3 regions of the Streptomyces thermoalcalitolerans genome follow, and region 2 is predicted to be linked to each of the others. Evidence: predicted binding sites of a transcription regulator. Region 2 holds the regulator's gene; each other region holds the start of a gene.
The links. The regulator HrcA, encoded in region 2, represses chaperone genes, less so after heat shock. The targets are predictions, from matches to a motif close to TTNGCACTCNGNNNNNCNGAGTGCNAA.
Positions count from the first base shown of each region.

Region 1: groES (co-chaperone GroES) is a predicted target of HrcA. The motif match lies at 2,346-2,372, and genes of this name have one in related genera.
Region 3: groL (chaperonin GroEL) is a predicted target of HrcA. The motif match lies at 3,276-3,302, and genes of this name have one in related genera.

Region 1 is NZ_BAAAHG010000005.1:171,365-176,450, forward strand. Features, by position in the region: gene ABD224_RS05705 (THUMP-like domain-containing protein) at 1-953, opposite strand, end outside; gene ABD224_RS05710 (polysaccharide deacetylase family protein) at 1,044-1,991, shown strand; gene groES (co-chaperone GroES) at 2,519-2,827, shown strand; gene groL (chaperonin GroEL) at 2,941-4,566, shown strand; gene ABD224_RS05725 (DEAD/DEAH box helicase) at 4,706-5,086, opposite strand, start outside.
Region 2 is NZ_BAAAHG010000008.1:36,066-41,151, forward strand. Features, by position in the region: gene ABD224_RS07355 (nitronate monooxygenase) at 1-348, opposite strand, end outside; tRNA gene ABD224_RS07360 (tRNA-Pro) at 383-484, opposite strand; gene dnaJ (molecular chaperone DnaJ) at 1,044-2,183, opposite strand; gene hrcA (heat-inducible transcriptional repressor HrcA) at 2,184-3,200, opposite strand; gene ABD224_RS07375 (MBL fold metallo-hydrolase) at 3,340-4,074, shown strand; gene ABD224_RS07380 (DUF3097 domain-containing protein) at 4,107-4,961, shown strand.
Region 3 is NZ_BAAAHG010000038.1:16,553-21,638, forward strand. Features, by position in the region: gene ABD224_RS20410 (NADH:flavin oxidoreductase) at 1-226, opposite strand, end outside; gene ABD224_RS20415 (hypothetical protein) at 506-871, opposite strand; gene ABD224_RS20420 (hypothetical protein) at 980-1,276, shown strand; gene groL (chaperonin GroEL) at 1,487-3,112, opposite strand; gene ABD224_RS20430 (cold-shock protein) at 3,443-3,646, opposite strand; gene ABD224_RS20435 (ubiquitin-like small modifier protein 1) at 4,093-4,368, opposite strand; gene thrC (threonine synthase) at 4,365-5,086, opposite strand, start outside.

The DNA.
Region 1 (5,086 bases), on a different contig from region 2:
GAGGCATAGGGGGTGGGGCGCAGGGCGTCGGCGGTGATGTACGCGATGGTCTCGTCGAGGAGGCCGCCGTCGAGGTCCGCGGCGACCTCGGCCACGAGATGGGCGCGGACGACCGCGCCGTCCGGTTCGTACAGATAGCGGCCCGGTGTGCGCACCGGGGGGTCGGGCAGGCCGCGGGCCCGCAGGGTGTGCGGTCCGGGCAGCAGGGTCGCCCGGACCAGGCCCGGCTCGGTGCCGAACCACAGCACCGCCTCCTTCACGTCCCCGCCGTCGGAGACCCACTCGGCCTCGGCCTGCGGCGGGATCGCCTCGTGCGGAATGCCCGGGGCGGTCTTCAGGGCGGCGTGCGGTGCCTTCAGGGCCGTGCCGACGGCCCAGGAGAGCGGGGGCGAGTACGCCTCCGGGTCGAAGATCCGGCCCCGGCCTCCTCTTCTGGCCGGGTCCACGAAGACGGCGTCGTACGGTGAGGGGTCCACCTGTGTCACATCCGCCTCCCGGACCTCGATCAGCTCGCTGAGCCCCAGGGCCTCGGCGTTCGCGCGGGCCACGGCGGCGGTCAGCGGGTCCCGGTCCACGGCGAGGACCCGGATCCCCGCGCGGGCCATCGCGATCGCGTCGCCGCCGATCCCGCAGCACAGATCGGCGACCGAGGACACGCCCAGCCCCCGCAGCCGTTGTGCCCGGTACGCCGCCACGCTCGCCCGGGTCGACTGCTCCACCCCGTTCGGGGTGAAGAACATCCGTTGCGCGTCCTCGGCCCCGAACTTCGCCGCCGCCCGTTGCCGCAGCCGGGCCTGGCCGAGTGCCGCCGACACCAGCTCGGCGGGATGGTCGCGGCGCAGCCGGGTGGCGACGGCGAGTTCGTCGGCGGGATCGATGCCGCGCACCTCGTCCAGGAGGGCGCGGCCCTCGGGGGTGAGCAGTGAGGCGAAGGTGTGGAGAGGGTCGTTCACCGGCTCATTGTGGGCCGCCCGGTGGACGGCGTGCCCCGGGGCGCGGTGTCGTCCCGGGTTCCCGGCGGCGGCCTGCGAGGATCCAGCGGCATGAGGCTGGTCGTACAAAATGACAAAAAAATCGCCAAAGCCCCCCAAGGGGGCGCGCGGCGCAGAGCCGGGATCCAGAGCGGACTTGTGGGGCTCGCCATGGCCGCCCTCGCCTCGGGCTGCACCCCGTCGGGCACGCAGGCGCACCCGGCACCCGGTCAGCAGCGCCTCCAGGCGCCCTCGGCCCGCGCGCTGGACTCCTACGCCACCCGTCTGCGCACCTCCTACGAGCAGCGGGCGGCCGCCGCCGGCCGCTGGGGCCTGGAGCAGGTTCCGCTGCCGCCCCCGCCGCCGCCCGCCGCGAAGCCGAGGATCACCGTCCGCCCGGGCTTCGAGGTGACCGGTCAGGAGGACGAGGACCTGCCCCCGGTCTTCACCACGGTCCCCACCGCGCACAAGGTCGTCTTCCTCACCATCGACGACGGTGCGGAGAAGGACCCCGCGTTCCTGCGCATGATGGACGACCTGAAGATCCCGTACACGGCGTTCCTCACCGACTACCTCGTCGAGAGCGACTACGGCTACTTCCGGACGATGCAGGCCTCCGGAGTCACCCTCAACAACCACACCCTGAACCACCCGTATCTGCCGGGCCTGTCCTACGAGGAGCAGAGGCACGAGATCTGCGGCATGCAGGACGTGATGAAGAAGGAGTTCGGCAAGCGTCCGAAGGCGTTCCGCCCGCCCTACGGCAACTACAACCGGGACACCCTGCGCGCCGCCAAGTCCTGCGGCATCGCGTACGTGCCGCTCTGGAACGAGGAGGTTTTCGTCGACCGCTGGGAGTTCCGTGAGAGCGACCGGCGGCTGCGGCCCGGGGACGTCGTCCTCACCCACTTCCGGGGCCCCGCCGAGTGGAACGGCACGATGGTCGACGCCATGCGCCGGTTCCTCGACCATGTGACGGCCGAGGGGTTCGCGGTGGCCCGGCTGGAGGACTACCTGTGACGGTGCCCGGGGTGGTGTGCAGGGCGGTGCGGAGGGCAGTTCCGGCCCGTCGACATGGTCCGTGAACCGCGGCTGCCGCTCGGCGTGTTCCTCATGGACGTGGACGGTGTCGTCGGACCGGGGCGGGCGCCGCGCGTGTCCGGCGCCGGACGGCCGGCGGCCCGGCGGGCCCGCTGCCGGATCCCCCGGTCCGGGGATCCCGGGGAGCCGGAGGGCGAACCGTGCGACCCGGCAGCGCGTTGGTGACAAAAGGGGATAAAAGAGTGCAAGACCCCCTGGAGGGCGGTTGCTGAGAGAAGCGGCACCGTGCCCGAACAGGAGTCGGAAGGACCCCGCCGACGCGCCGCGAGGCAATTGGCACTCAGCTTGACCGAGTGCTAATCGCGGTCATAGTCTCGGTGCTGGCACTCCCCCCTGGAGAGTGCCAATAAAGCGACGGGCAGGTCCGGCACCCGCGACGACGGATCGACCTGGTCGCCACCTCAGACAGTCAACCCCGTGAGATCTCCGAAGGGGGAGGTCGGATCGTGACGACCACCAGCTCCAAGGTTGCCATCAAGCCGCTCGAGGACCGCATTGTGGTCCAGCCGCTGGACGCGGAGCAGACCACGGCTTCTGGCCTGGTCATCCCGGACACCGCCAAGGAGAAGCCCCAGGAGGGCGTCGTGCTGGCCGTGGGCCCGGGCCGCTTCGAGGACGGCAACCGTCTCCCGCTCGACGTGAAGGTCGGCGATGTCGTGCTCTACAGCAAGTACGGCGGCACCGAGGTGAAGTACAACAACGAGGAGTACCTCGTTCTCTCGGCTCGCGACGTGCTCGCGATCATCGAGAAGTAAGCCACCTCAGCACCCTGCTGTGAGCTGCGCCCCTGGCCCCGCGACCGATCACAGGCCGGGCGTCCGGGGCGCAGTTGTTCTCCGCTCAGATTTCCGAGAGGGCTCCCGCTGCCATGGCGAAGATCCTGAAGTTCGACGAGGACGCCCGTCGCGCCCTCGAGCGCGGCGTCAACAAGCTGGCCGACACGGTCAAGGTGACGATCGGTCCCAAGGGCCGCAACGTTGTCATCGACAAGAAGTTCGGCGCCCCCACCATCACCAACGACGGCGTCACCATCGCCCGCGAGGTCGAGATCGAGGACCCGTACGAGAACCTCGGCGCCCAGCTGGTGAAGGAGGTGGCGACCAAGACCAACGACATCGCCGGTGACGGCACCACCACCGCCACCGTGCTCGCCCAGGCGCTGGTGCGCGAGGGTCTGAAGAACGTCGCCGCCGGTGCCTCCCCGGCCGCCCTGAAGAAGGGCATCGACGCCGCCGTCAAGGCCGTCTCCGACGACCTGCACGCCTCGGCGCGTCCGATCGACGAGAAGTCCGACATCGCCGCCGTGGCCGCGCTGTCCGCCCAGGACCAGCAGGTCGGTGAGCTCATCGCCGAGGCGATGGACAAGGTCGGCAAGGACGGTGTCATCACCGTCGAGGAGTCCAACACCTTCGGTCTGGAGCTGGACTTCACCGAGGGCATGGCCTTCGACAAGGGCTACCTGTCGCCGTACTTCGTGACGGACCAGGAGCGCATGGAGGCCGTCCTCGACGACCCGTACATCCTGATCCACCAGGGCAAGATCTCCGCGATCGCGGACCTGCTGCCGCTGCTCGAGAAGATCATCCAGGCCAACTCCTCCAAGCCTCTGCTGGTCATCGCCGAGGACGTCGAGGGCGAGGCCCTGTCCACCCTGGTCGTCAACAAGATCCGCGGCACCTTCAACGCCGTCGCCGTCAAGGCCCCCGGCTTCGGCGACCGCCGCAAGGCGATGCTGCAGGACATGGCGGTCCTCACCGGCGCCACCGTGGTCTCCGAGGAGGTCGGCCTCAAGCTCGACCAGGTCGGCCTGGACGTCCTCGGCACCGCCCGCCGTGTCACCGTCACCAAGGACGACACCACGATCGTCGACGGTGCCGGCAAGAAGGAGGACGTGGAGGCCCGCGTCGCGCAGATCAAGGCCGAGATCGAGCAGACCGACTCCGACTGGGACCGCGAGAAGCTCCAGGAGCGCCTCGCGAAGCTGGCCGGCGGCGTGTGCGTGATCAAGGTCGGCGCCGCCACCGAGGTGGAACTGAAGGAGAAGAAGCACCGTCTGGAGGACGCCATCTCCGCGACCCGCGCCGCGGTCGAGGAGGGCATCGTCTCCGGTGGTGGCTCCGCGCTCGTCCACGCCTCCAAGGTCCTGGAGGACAACCTCGGCAAGACCGGCGACGAGGCCACCGGTGTCGCGGTCGTCCGCAACGCCCTCGTCGAGCCGCTGCGCTGGATCGCGGAGAACGCGGGCCTGGAGGGCTACGTCATCGTCTCCAAGGTCAAGGAGCTGGAGAAGGGCAACGGCTACAACGCCGCCACCGGCGAGTACGGCGACCTGATCAAGGCCGGCGTCATCGACCCGGTCAAGGTCACCCGCTCCGCCCTGGAGAACGCCGCCTCCATCGCCTCCCTCCTGCTGACGACCGAGACCCTGGTCGTCGAGAAGAAGGAGGAGGAGAAGGCCGCCGCGGCGGGCCACGGCCACGGCCACGCCCACTGAGCGCCTCACCGGCCTGACCTCTCCGGTGCCCGGCACCCCTTCGGGGGCGCCGGGCACCGGTGCGTTCCCGCCCCGTTGATTGCTCCTCTTGCCCGGGCCGAAGCGGGAGCGTGCGCGGTTTCCCGGACCCTTGGGCCCCTTACGGCCGGACCACGAACCGTACGTCCTCCGCCAGCACCGCCCGTGCGCCCGCCTCGTCCGCCAGCCGGGCCGCCAGGGTGGCCTCCGCCAGCCGCTCGGGCAGGGCCTCGGCGAACTTCAGGCCGCGTACGGCGCGGATGTCGACCTCGGGCAGGGTGAGGCCGGCCCGCGCATCGGCCAGCGCCGCCCGCCAGGCCTGTGGCGTGAGATCGTCGCGCAGTGCGATGAACCGGTCGTCCACGCGCCGGTGCGGGATCGTGACCGGGGAGAGCGAGGCCGCCAGAGTGGCGTTCGCCCGGTGCCCCGCCCAGGTCCACCAGCGCACGTCCCCGTCACCGTCCCGGATGATGAGCGTGCCGCCCGGGTGGACGACGTCCAG
Region 2 (5,086 bases):
CCCGGACTCGGGGGTGGCGAGGAACGCCGTGCCGAGCTGGGCCGCGCTCGCGCCCGCCGCGAGCACGGCGGCGATCTGGCCGCCGTGCATGATGCCTCCGGCCGCGACGACCGGGAGGTCCACCGCCTCGCGGATCTGCGCGACCAGCGACAGGACGCCGATCCCGGCTTTGTCGTTCTCCGGCAGGTCGCGGTGGGTGCCCTGGTGGCCCCCGGCCTCCACGCCCTGGGCGATCACCGCGTCCGCGCCCGCCCGTTCCACGGCGAGCGCCTCCTCGACGGTGGTGGCGGTGGCGAGGACGAAGGTGCCGGCCCGGTGCAGTGCGTCCACCACCTCAGGGCCGGGCACGCCGAAGTGGAAGGAGACCACCGGTACCGGGTCGTCCAGCAGGACGGCGAGTTTGGCGTCGTAACCGTCGTCACGGCCGCTCTCCGGGTCGCCCAGCCCGGTGCCGTACCACTCTGCCTCACCGGCCAGCTGCTGGGCGTAGAGGCCGACGGCGCCGGACTCGGCGCTCTCCGGCTGCGGCATGAACACATTGACGCCGAAGGCACGGCCGGTCAGCCCGCGCAGCTGGTTGATCTCCTGGCGCATGCCGTCCGCGGTCTTGTGGCCGGCGGCGAGGAATCCCAGCCCGCCCGCCTCGGACACCGCGGCGGCCAGCCCCGGCACCGAGGGCCCGCCCGCCATGGGCGCCTGCACGATCGGGTGCGGGAAGAGATCGGTCAGTGGGGAGGACATGACCGCATGGTGTCACGTCCTCCCCACACGTCCGCATCCGGACGGCCTTCGGCACATGCCGGGGAAGTCCCCTCCGCACCGGTTCCGGCGCCCGGTGAACGCGTCCTTCGGCCACAGGCGACCGCAGGGCGGCCGGGCACCGCGGGCGGTCACGAGAACGGTCCCTGCCGGCCCGGCCGGCTGCGTCCGCCCATGAGGGACCCGGCCGGCGTGGACCTTGCCGTCCTCGGGGACGGCGCACTGCGTCTGCCTGCGGAGGGGGCGGCCCGGCCCTCGGCCGTCAGCCGGGCTCCACGCGCCCGTCAGCGCCCGTTGAACGCGTCCTTCAGCCGTGCGAACAGCCCCTGCTGTCCCGGCTGGAACTGCCCCTGCGGGCGCTCCTCGCCGCGCAGCTTGGCCAGCTCGCGCAGCAGGCGCTCCTGCTCGGGGTCGAGCTTGGTCGGGGTCTGCACCTCGACGTGCACGACGAGGTCGCCGCGTCCGCCGCCGCGCAGATGCGTGACGCCCCGGCCGCGCAGCGGGATCGACTGGCCGGACTGGGTGCCCGGACGGATGTCGACCTCCTCCAGGCCGTCCAGCGTCTCCAGCGGCACCTTGGTGCCGAGGGCCGCCGCGGTCATCGGGATGGTGACCGTGCAGTGCAGGTCGTCGCCGCGCCGCTGGAACACCGGGTGCGGCAGCTCCTGGATCTCGACGTAGAGGTCACCGGCGGGACCGCCGCCGGGGCCGACCTCGCCCTCCCCCGCGAGCTGGATGCGCGTGCCGTTGTCCACACCGGCCGGGATCTTCACGGTCAGCGTGCGGCGGGCGCGGACACGGCCGTCACCGGCGCATTCCGGGCACGGGGTGGGCACCACCGTGCCGAAGCCCTGGCACTGGGGGCAGGGGCGGGAGGTCATGACCTGGCCCAGGAAGGACCGGGTGATCTGGGAGACCTCACCGCGGCCGCGGCACATGTCGCACGTCTGGGCGCTGGTGCCGGGGGCCGCGCCCTCGCCGTTGCAGGTGTTGCACACGACGGCCGTGTCGACCTGGATGTCCTTCGTCGTGCCGAAGGTCGCCTCGTCCAGCTCGACCTCGATCCGGATCATCGCGTCCTGGCCCCGGCGGGTGCGCGAACGCGGTCCGCGCTGCGACGCCGTTCCGAAGAAGGCGTCCATGATGTCGGAGAAGTTCCCGAAGGCACCCGCCCCGAAGCCACTGCTCGCGCCGGCGGCGGCGGACTGCGAGAGCGGGTCGCCACCGAGGTCGTAGACCTGCTTCTTCTGCGGATCCGACAGCACCTCGTAGGCGGCGTTGATCTCCTTGAACCGCTCCTGGGTCTTCGGATCCGGGTTGACGTCCGGGTGCAGCTCGCGCGCGAGCCGCCGGAAGGCCTTCTTGATCTCTTCCTGCGACGCGTCGCGACGCACGCCGAGGACGGCGTAGTAGTCCGTGGCCACCTACGACTCCGCCAGGATCTGTCCGACGTACCGTGCCACTGCGCGTACCGCTCCCATCGTTCCCGGGTAGTCCATGCGGGTCGGTCCGACCACGCCGAGCTTGGCCACTGCCTCGCCGCCTGAACCGTAACCGACCGACACGATGGACGTGGAGTTGAGTCCTTCGTGGGCGTTCTCGTGACCGATGCTCACGGTCATGTCCGCGTTCTTCGTCTCGCCGAGCAGCTTCAGCAGGACGACCTGCTCCTCCAGCGCCTCCAGGACGGGCCGGATGGTGAGCGGGAAGTCGTGCGCGAAGCGGGTCAGGTTGGCGGTGCCGCCGATCACCAGCCGCTCCTCGTTCTGCTCGACGAGCGTCTCCATGAGCGTGGACAGCACGGTCGAGACGGTTCCGCGGTCGTCGACCTCGAAGCTCTCGGGCAGGTCCTCCACCAGCTGCGGGACGTCCCGGAAGCGGCGGCCGGCGACCCGGCTGTTCAGCCGCGCCCGCAGATCGGCCAGGGACGTCTCCCCGAAGGGGGCGGGGCAGTCGATCACCCGCTGCTCGACCCGGCCGGTGTCCGTGATCAGCACCAGCATCAGACGGGCGGGCGCGAGCGACAGCAGCTCCACATGCCGCACGGTCGAACGGGTCAACGACGGGTACTGCACCACGGCGACCTGCCGGGTCAGCTGCGCGAGCAGTCGCACCGTGCGGGCCACCACGTCGTCGAGGTCGACGGCGCCGTCGAGGAAGTTCTGGATGGCACGCCGCTCCGGCGCGCTCATCGGCTTGATCTCGGCCAGCTTGTCGACGAACAGGCGGTACCCCTTGTCGGTGGGGATACGTCCGGCACTGGTGTGCGGCTGGGCGATGTAGCCCTCTTCCTCCAGGGCCGCCATGTCATTGCGGACCGTGGCCGGCGAGACGCCGAGGTTGTGCCGCTCGGTCAGGGCCTTGGAGCCGACCGGCTCCTCAGTGCCGACGTAGTCCTGGACGATCGCGCGCAATACCTGAAGTCTCCGCTCGCTGAGCATCGCGCACACCTCCAGAAGTCGTTGGTCGGCTTCCCCGCCTGGCACTCGACGCATAAGAGTGCCAGCTTTACTCGCACAGTGTACGGCTGTCGGGTATACCCCGGGCAAGGCGGTTGCGCTGTGGCACTAGCGTCTCCCCATGAGCGTGACGTGGGAAGAGTCGGGATGGGAGCGGCTGGCGGACGGGGTCGGGCGGGTGCGTCTCCCGGGGTGGGACTGCACCGTCGGGCTGGTGGCCGGGACGGACCGCGCGCTGCTCGTCGACGCGGGGTCGAGCCTGGCGGAGGGAGCGCGGCTGCGCGCGCAGGCGCGGGAGCTCGCCGGCGGCGATGTGAGGCTTCTCGCGCTGACGCATCCGCACTTCGACCATGTCTTCGGGGCGGCGGCGTTCACGGGCGCGGAGATCTTCGCCGCCGAGGGCTCCCGCGCGGTGTACGGCGACGCGGAGGGCGCACGTGCCGAGCTGCGCGCGGACGCGGTGCGCCACGGGCTGGACGCACGGGCGGCCGAGGAGGCGGCGAACGCCCTGGTGCGCCCCGGGCACGAGGTCGGCGACCGGCTCGCCCTCCCGCTCGGCGGGGGACGCGAGGTGCTGCTGGCGAACGCGGGCCCCGGTCACACCGCCCACGATCTCGCGGTCGTCGTCCCGGGTGAGCCGGCCGTCGTCTTCTGCGGCGACCTGGTCGAGGAGTCCGGTGAGCCCCAGGCGGGCCCCGACGCCGTGCCGTCCCGGTGGCCCGCCGCCCTCGACCGGCTGCTGGCGCTCGGCGGCGAGGACGCGCTGTACGTGCCCGGTCACGGAGCGGTGGTGGACGCGGCCTTCGTCCGGGCCCAGCGGGACGCCCTGGCCGCGCGCTTCGGCGTGTCACGCTGACCGGCCGCGGGTTTCTCCCTATCGTCACTCGAATGCGCCCACCCGTCTCCCGTCACCGCCCTTTCGGCGAGGGCTCCCCGGGCCCGCGCTCCCGTGTGTACTCCCCCGATCTGACCCCGCCCTGGAGGAAGCCGAGGGCCGTGCCGGAGGTTCCGGCCGAGCCCGGTCTGGTGGTGGAGGAGCCGGGCAGCGGTTTCTGCGGGGCGGTGGTCCACTGCGAGGCGGGCACGGTGACCCTGGAGGACCGCTTCGGCAGGCACCGGGTGTTCCCGCTCCGGCCCCGCGGCTTCCTGCTGGAGGGCAGGGTGGTCACGCTGGTGAAGCCGTCGTCCGGGCCGCCGCGGCCCACCCGTACGGCCTCCGGTTCGGTGGCCGTCCCGCACGCACGCGCGCGCGTGGCCCGCGCCGGACGCATCTATGTCGAGGGGCGGCACGACGCCGAACTGGTCGAGAAGGTGTGGGGCGACGACCTGCGCATCGAGGGCGTGGTCGTGGAGTACCTGGAGGGCATCGACGACCTGCCGGCGGTCGTCGAGGAGTTCGCCCCCGGGCCGGACGCCCGTCTCGGCGTCCTCGTCGACCACCTGGTCCCCGGCACGAAGGAGTGGCGCATCGCCGAGGTGGTGACCAGCGAGCACGCCCTGGTGGTCGGCCACCCGTTCGTCGACGTCTGGCAGGCCGTGAAGCCGTCGTCCCTGGGCATCGCGGGCTGGCCCGACGTCCCCCGCGGCCAGGACTGGAAGACGGGCGTGTGCCGGTCGCTGGGCTGGCCCGAGGACACGGGCGCGGCGTGGAGGAGGATCCTGTCCCGGGTGCGGTCGTACAAGGACCTGGAGCCGGAGCTGCTGGGCAGGGTGGAGCAGCTGATCGACTTCGTGACGGCATGACGGCATGGCGGCCCGGGCGCGGGGTGTTGTGCCGCCGGGGCAGCGGCTCCCCTCGGGCGAGGGCGGGTGAGCGCACACGCCTCGGGGGCGGCGCGCCCTCGATGCCTCAAGTCCACCGGTGCCTC
Region 3 (5,086 bases), on a different contig from region 2:
CGGCCGACGGGTGCCCCACATAGGTGCCCTCGGTGATGATCAGCCCGACACCGGCGGCGGCGCGGCGGGCGTAGTACGACCGCACGTCCTCCCCGGGAATGCCGTCCGGCGAGAACTTGCGGGTCATCGGTGCCATCACGATCCGGTTGGGGACGGTGAGGCCGTTCAGCGCGACGGGGCGGGAGAGGATCTGTGCCGCGCGGGAGGCGGAGGACGTGACGGTCACGTGGAAGGCTCCTCGTGAGTGACTCTGTTGACTGGACGGTATGTGCGCACGCATCGTTGCAGTACCTGAAGTAACCGTCCGTGCGCCGGTCCGCATTCCGGCACCACGCACCCTGTCGTGTGATGCCTCTCACGCCGCCCCGGTCCGGCCGCCCTCCCGTCCCCGTCCTGTCCTCGCCCTGTCCCCGCCCCCATCCCCGTCCTCGCCCCCGTCCGCGGCTCCGAGAGCCTTGTGGCCCGACGCTCGTGCTCCGGCCCGCGACCGGTCCGCGTCCACCGCTCACTTCAGGCGTTCCCAGACGCGGAGCGCCGTCCGCCGGGTGAACTCCGTCGGTGAAGGAGACGTCGGCAACAGCGCGGGAACCGTCGTGTTCTTCTTCTTGCCCGGCTTGTCGGCGAAGAGGGCGACGGCCAGGGTGAATCGGTCCTCGTAGGCAACGGTCCACACCGTGCGGCGGGTGATGCCGCCGCCCGCTCCCGCCGTGAACAGGGCCGCCGGAGAGCCGGCCTGGAGACCGCCCTGGATCGGCGCGGCCACCTCAGGGACCTCCTCCTCGGGCAGGACCCGGTGGCGGTCGGGGCGCGCGGAGTGGACGGTACGGCCGTCACGGGTGATGCGGGCGACGGTGTACGGCTCGGCGTACACGCCGCCGGCCGCGACCGCCGCGTACGCCGACGTGAGCCTCAGCGGTGTGGGCGCGGCCGTCTGCCAGAGGCCGTCGAGCGGCGGACCCTGACCGTCGACGGCCGGGCCATGCCCATGGCCACGAGCCGCCCGCTCCGCTCCTCCACCGAGCTGCTGACCGTCGCCGCGAAACGCGGCCTCACACGGGAGGCCGTCGGAGAACTCACCAGGTCCGCCTGCACGACGGACGATCCGTACGTGGTCGAACTCCGCGGCACCGACGGCTCCAGCCTCTACATCGGCTCCCTCACCTGTGCCTCCCGGGGCAGCGCCTGGATCGGCCTCGGCCCGGAGAACGCCACATGGCTCCACCGCAGGCTGCGGCCGGGCGACACACTGGCGGTGGCGATCAGGCCGAGGGACTGAAGCCCTTTCGGAGTCCGGTCCGCCGGTCCGGGAGCAACGGCCCGATCCGCGCCCCTGCGCATCAGCCGACGGCGCACCCGGACCGACGGCCGCCTGATCCAGCCGGAATACGGCCCTGCCCGACTCCGGCGGAAAAGCCCGAGGGCGGCACCCCCTGCTGCCAGGGAGCGCCGCCCTCGGTCGGACGGTCGATCAACCGGAACCGGTCGATCAGAAGTCCATGTCACCGCCCGGCATGCCGGCGCCGGCGCCCGCCTTCTCCTTCTCGGGCTTGTCGGCGATGACGGCCTCGGTGGTGAGGAACAGACCGGCGATGGAGGCCGCGTTCTGCAGGGCGGAACGGGTCACCTTGGCCGGGTCGATGATGCCCTCGGCGATCATGTCCACGTACTCGCCGGTCGCGGCGTTCAGGCCGTGGCCCGGGGTGAGGTTGCGGACCTTCTCCACCACGACGCCGCCCTCGAGGCCGGCGTTGACGGCGATCTGGGCCAGCGGAGCGGTCAGGGCCTTGCGGACGATCTCGGCACCGACGGCCTCGTCGCCCTCCAGGTCCAGCTTCTCGAAGGAGGTCTGCGAGGCCTGGACCAGGGCCACGCCACCACCGGCGACGATGCCCTCCTCGACGGCCGCCTTGGCGTTGCGGACGGCGTCCTCGATGCGGTGCTTGCGCTCCTTGAGCTCCACCTCGGTGGCGGCACCGGCCTTGATGACCGCGACACCGCCGGCGAGCTTGGCCAGGCGCTCCTGCAGCTTCTCGCGGTCGTAGTCGGAGTCGCTGTTCTCGATCTCGGCGCGGATCTGGTTCACGCGGCCCTGGACCTGCTCGGCGGAGCCGGCACCGTCGACGATGGTGGTCTCGTCCTTGGTGATGACCACCTTGCGGGCGCGGCCCAGCAGGTCGAGGGTGGCGTTCTCCAGCTTGAGGCCGACCTCCTCGGAGATGACCTCGCCGCCCGTGAGGATGGCGATGTCGCCGAGCATGGCCTTGCGGCGGTCGCCGAAGCCCGGGGCCTTGACGGCGACGGACTTGAAGGTGCCGCGGATCTTGTTGACGACCAGGGTCGACAGGGCCTCGCCCTCGACGTCCTCGGCGATGATCAGCAGCGGCTTGCCCGCCTGCATGACCTTCTCCAGCAGCGGGAGCAGGTCCTTGACCGAGGAGATCTTGGAGTTGGCGATGAGGATGTACGGGTCCTCGAGCACCGCCTCCATGCGCTCCATGTCGGTGGCGAAGTAGGCGGAGATGTAGCCCTTGTCGAAGCGCATGCCCTCGGTGAGCTCGAGCTCCAGGCCGAAGGTCTGCGACTCCTCGACGGTGATGACGCCTTCCTTGCCGACCTTGTCCATGGCCTCGGCGATGAGCTCACCGATCTGGGTGTCGGCGGCGGAGATGGAGGCGGTGGAGGCGATCTGCTCCTTGGTCTCGACCTCCTTGGCCTGGTCGAGCAGGGCGCTGGAGACAGCCTCGACGGCCTTCTCGATACCGCGCTTGAGAGCCATCGGGTTGGCACCGGCGGCGACGTTGCGCAGGCCCTCACGGACCAGCGCCTGGGCGAGGACCGTGGCGGTGGTCGTACCGTCGCCGGCGACGTCGTCGGTCTTCTTGGCGACTTCCTTGACCAGCTCGGCGCCGATCTTCTCGTACGGGTCCTCGAGCTCGATCTCCTTGGCGATGGAGACACCGTCGTTGGTGATCGTGGGGGCGCCCCACTTCTTCTCGAGGACGACGTTGCGGCCCTTGGGGCCCAGGGTCACCTTGACGGCGTCCGCGAGCTGGTTCATGCCGCGCTCGAGGCCGCGCCGCGCCTCCTCGTCGAACGCGATGATCTTGGCCATGTGAAGTGGTCCCTCCAGGACTGGGGGTGATTCCTTCGGACCGCGCCCGCGCCCGCGACGGACGGCTCGCCGGCCAGTGGTTCCTTGCTCCACCGGACCTGCGGGCCTCACCGACCCGGTCCTTCCGTTGTCACTCTCACCTTCAGAGTGCTAACGCCAATGATTAGCACTCGGCATGGTCGAGTGCAAGCGCCCCCGGAGGGATCAGCCCGGGGCGAACAGGGAGAAGAGCCCCGGATCGAACCGGACGAAAGGGACCGTCGCACCGGAGAAAAAGCACACGCGAAGGGCCCGCGCCCTCGGGGCGCGGGCCCTTCGTCCGAAGAACGTTCAGGCGGTGACGCGGACCATGTCGGCCTGCGGGCCCTTCTGACCCTGCGAGATCTCGAACTCGACCCGCTGGCCCTCCTCCAGCGTGCGGTAGCCGTCCATCTGGATCGCGCTGTAGTGGACGAAGACGTCTGCACCACCGTCGACCGCGATGAAGCCGTATCCCTTCTCCGCGTTGAACCACTTGACGGTGCCCTGAGCCATGCCTAACTCCCCTATTACTGGCCCTTGCACAGATCCACACTTCGCGGATCCGGGTCAGACCTCACCCCCCATGGATTGGGGGCGTGCGCCGGAACGCGTCGACCGCGGCTGAATGTATCTGCCCAACTGCCCTCTGCAACAGGTCACTCGGACGAGAAATCCGGACGCCGACGGCCGGGAATGTGACGAGAATTCACCTGAATTCAGGTCAAGTCAGGCCGCACGAAAGAGACATATGCCACAAAGAGCGCACACATTTTGGCTGCTTCTTGTCGGCTGTGCGGCAGGAATTCATGGCTCCGCATCAGGGAATCGGGAGCGCGTTCCCCAACTCTACCGCGTTTAATCCCACAGAATCGCCCCCTCCGCTTCTCTCACGGAGGGGGCAATCCCGAACACACTCGGTGACGCCTGTTACCGAAGGTAACGAGCGTCCGCGGAGACGGTCATCCGCCGGCGACGGCCGGGATGATCGAGACGCCCGCGCCGTCCGGCGTGGCCGTCTCCAGCCCCTGCTCGAACCGGACGTCGTCGTCGTTGACGTAGACGTTGACGAACCGGCGCAGCTTGCCCTGGTCGTCCAGGACGCGGGCGGCGATGCCCGTGTACTTCTTCTCCAGGTCGGAGATGACCTCCTTCAGGGTCGCCCCCTCGGCCGTGACCTCGGCCTGGCCGCCGGTGTAGGTGCGCAGGATGGTGGGGATACGAACGGTCACGCTCATTGCAGGCCAGCCTCTCGGAAGGAGTCCAGGTTCGGGCGGATCGTCGCGGTGAGCCCCGTGCCGGCCACCGCGTCCAGCGTCTTCAGACCGTCGCCGGTGTTGAGGACGACCGTGGTCTTCGCCGGGTCGAGGACGCCGTTCTCGATCAGCTTCCTCGTCACGCCGACGGTCACCCCGCCGGCCGTCTCCGCGAAGATGCCCTCGGTCCGGGCGAGCAGCTTGATGGCGTCCACGATCTGCTCGTCGGTCACGTCCTCCACGGCGCCGCCGGTGCGGCGCGCGATGTCCAGGACGTACGGCCCGTCGGCCGGGTTGCCGATGGCGAGCGACTTGGCGATGGTGTCCGGCTTCTGCGGCCGTACGACGTCGTGGCCGGCCTTGAAGGCGGCGGACACGGGGGAGCAGCCCTCGGCCTGCGCCCCGAAGATCTTGTACGGCTTGTCCTCGACCAGACCGAGCTCGATCAGCTCCCGCAGCCCCTTGTCGATCTTGGTGAGCTGGGAGCCGGAGGCGATCGGGACGACGATCTGGTCGGGCAGCCGCCAGCCGAGCTGCTCGCAGATCTCGTACGCCAGCGTCTTGGAGCCCTCGGCGTAGTACGGCCGCAGGTTGACGTTGACGAAGCCCCAGCCCTCGCCGGCCGGGTCACCGATCAGCTCGGAGCAGAAACGATTCACATCGTCGTAGGTGCCCTCGATGCCCACGAGCCGGCCGCCGT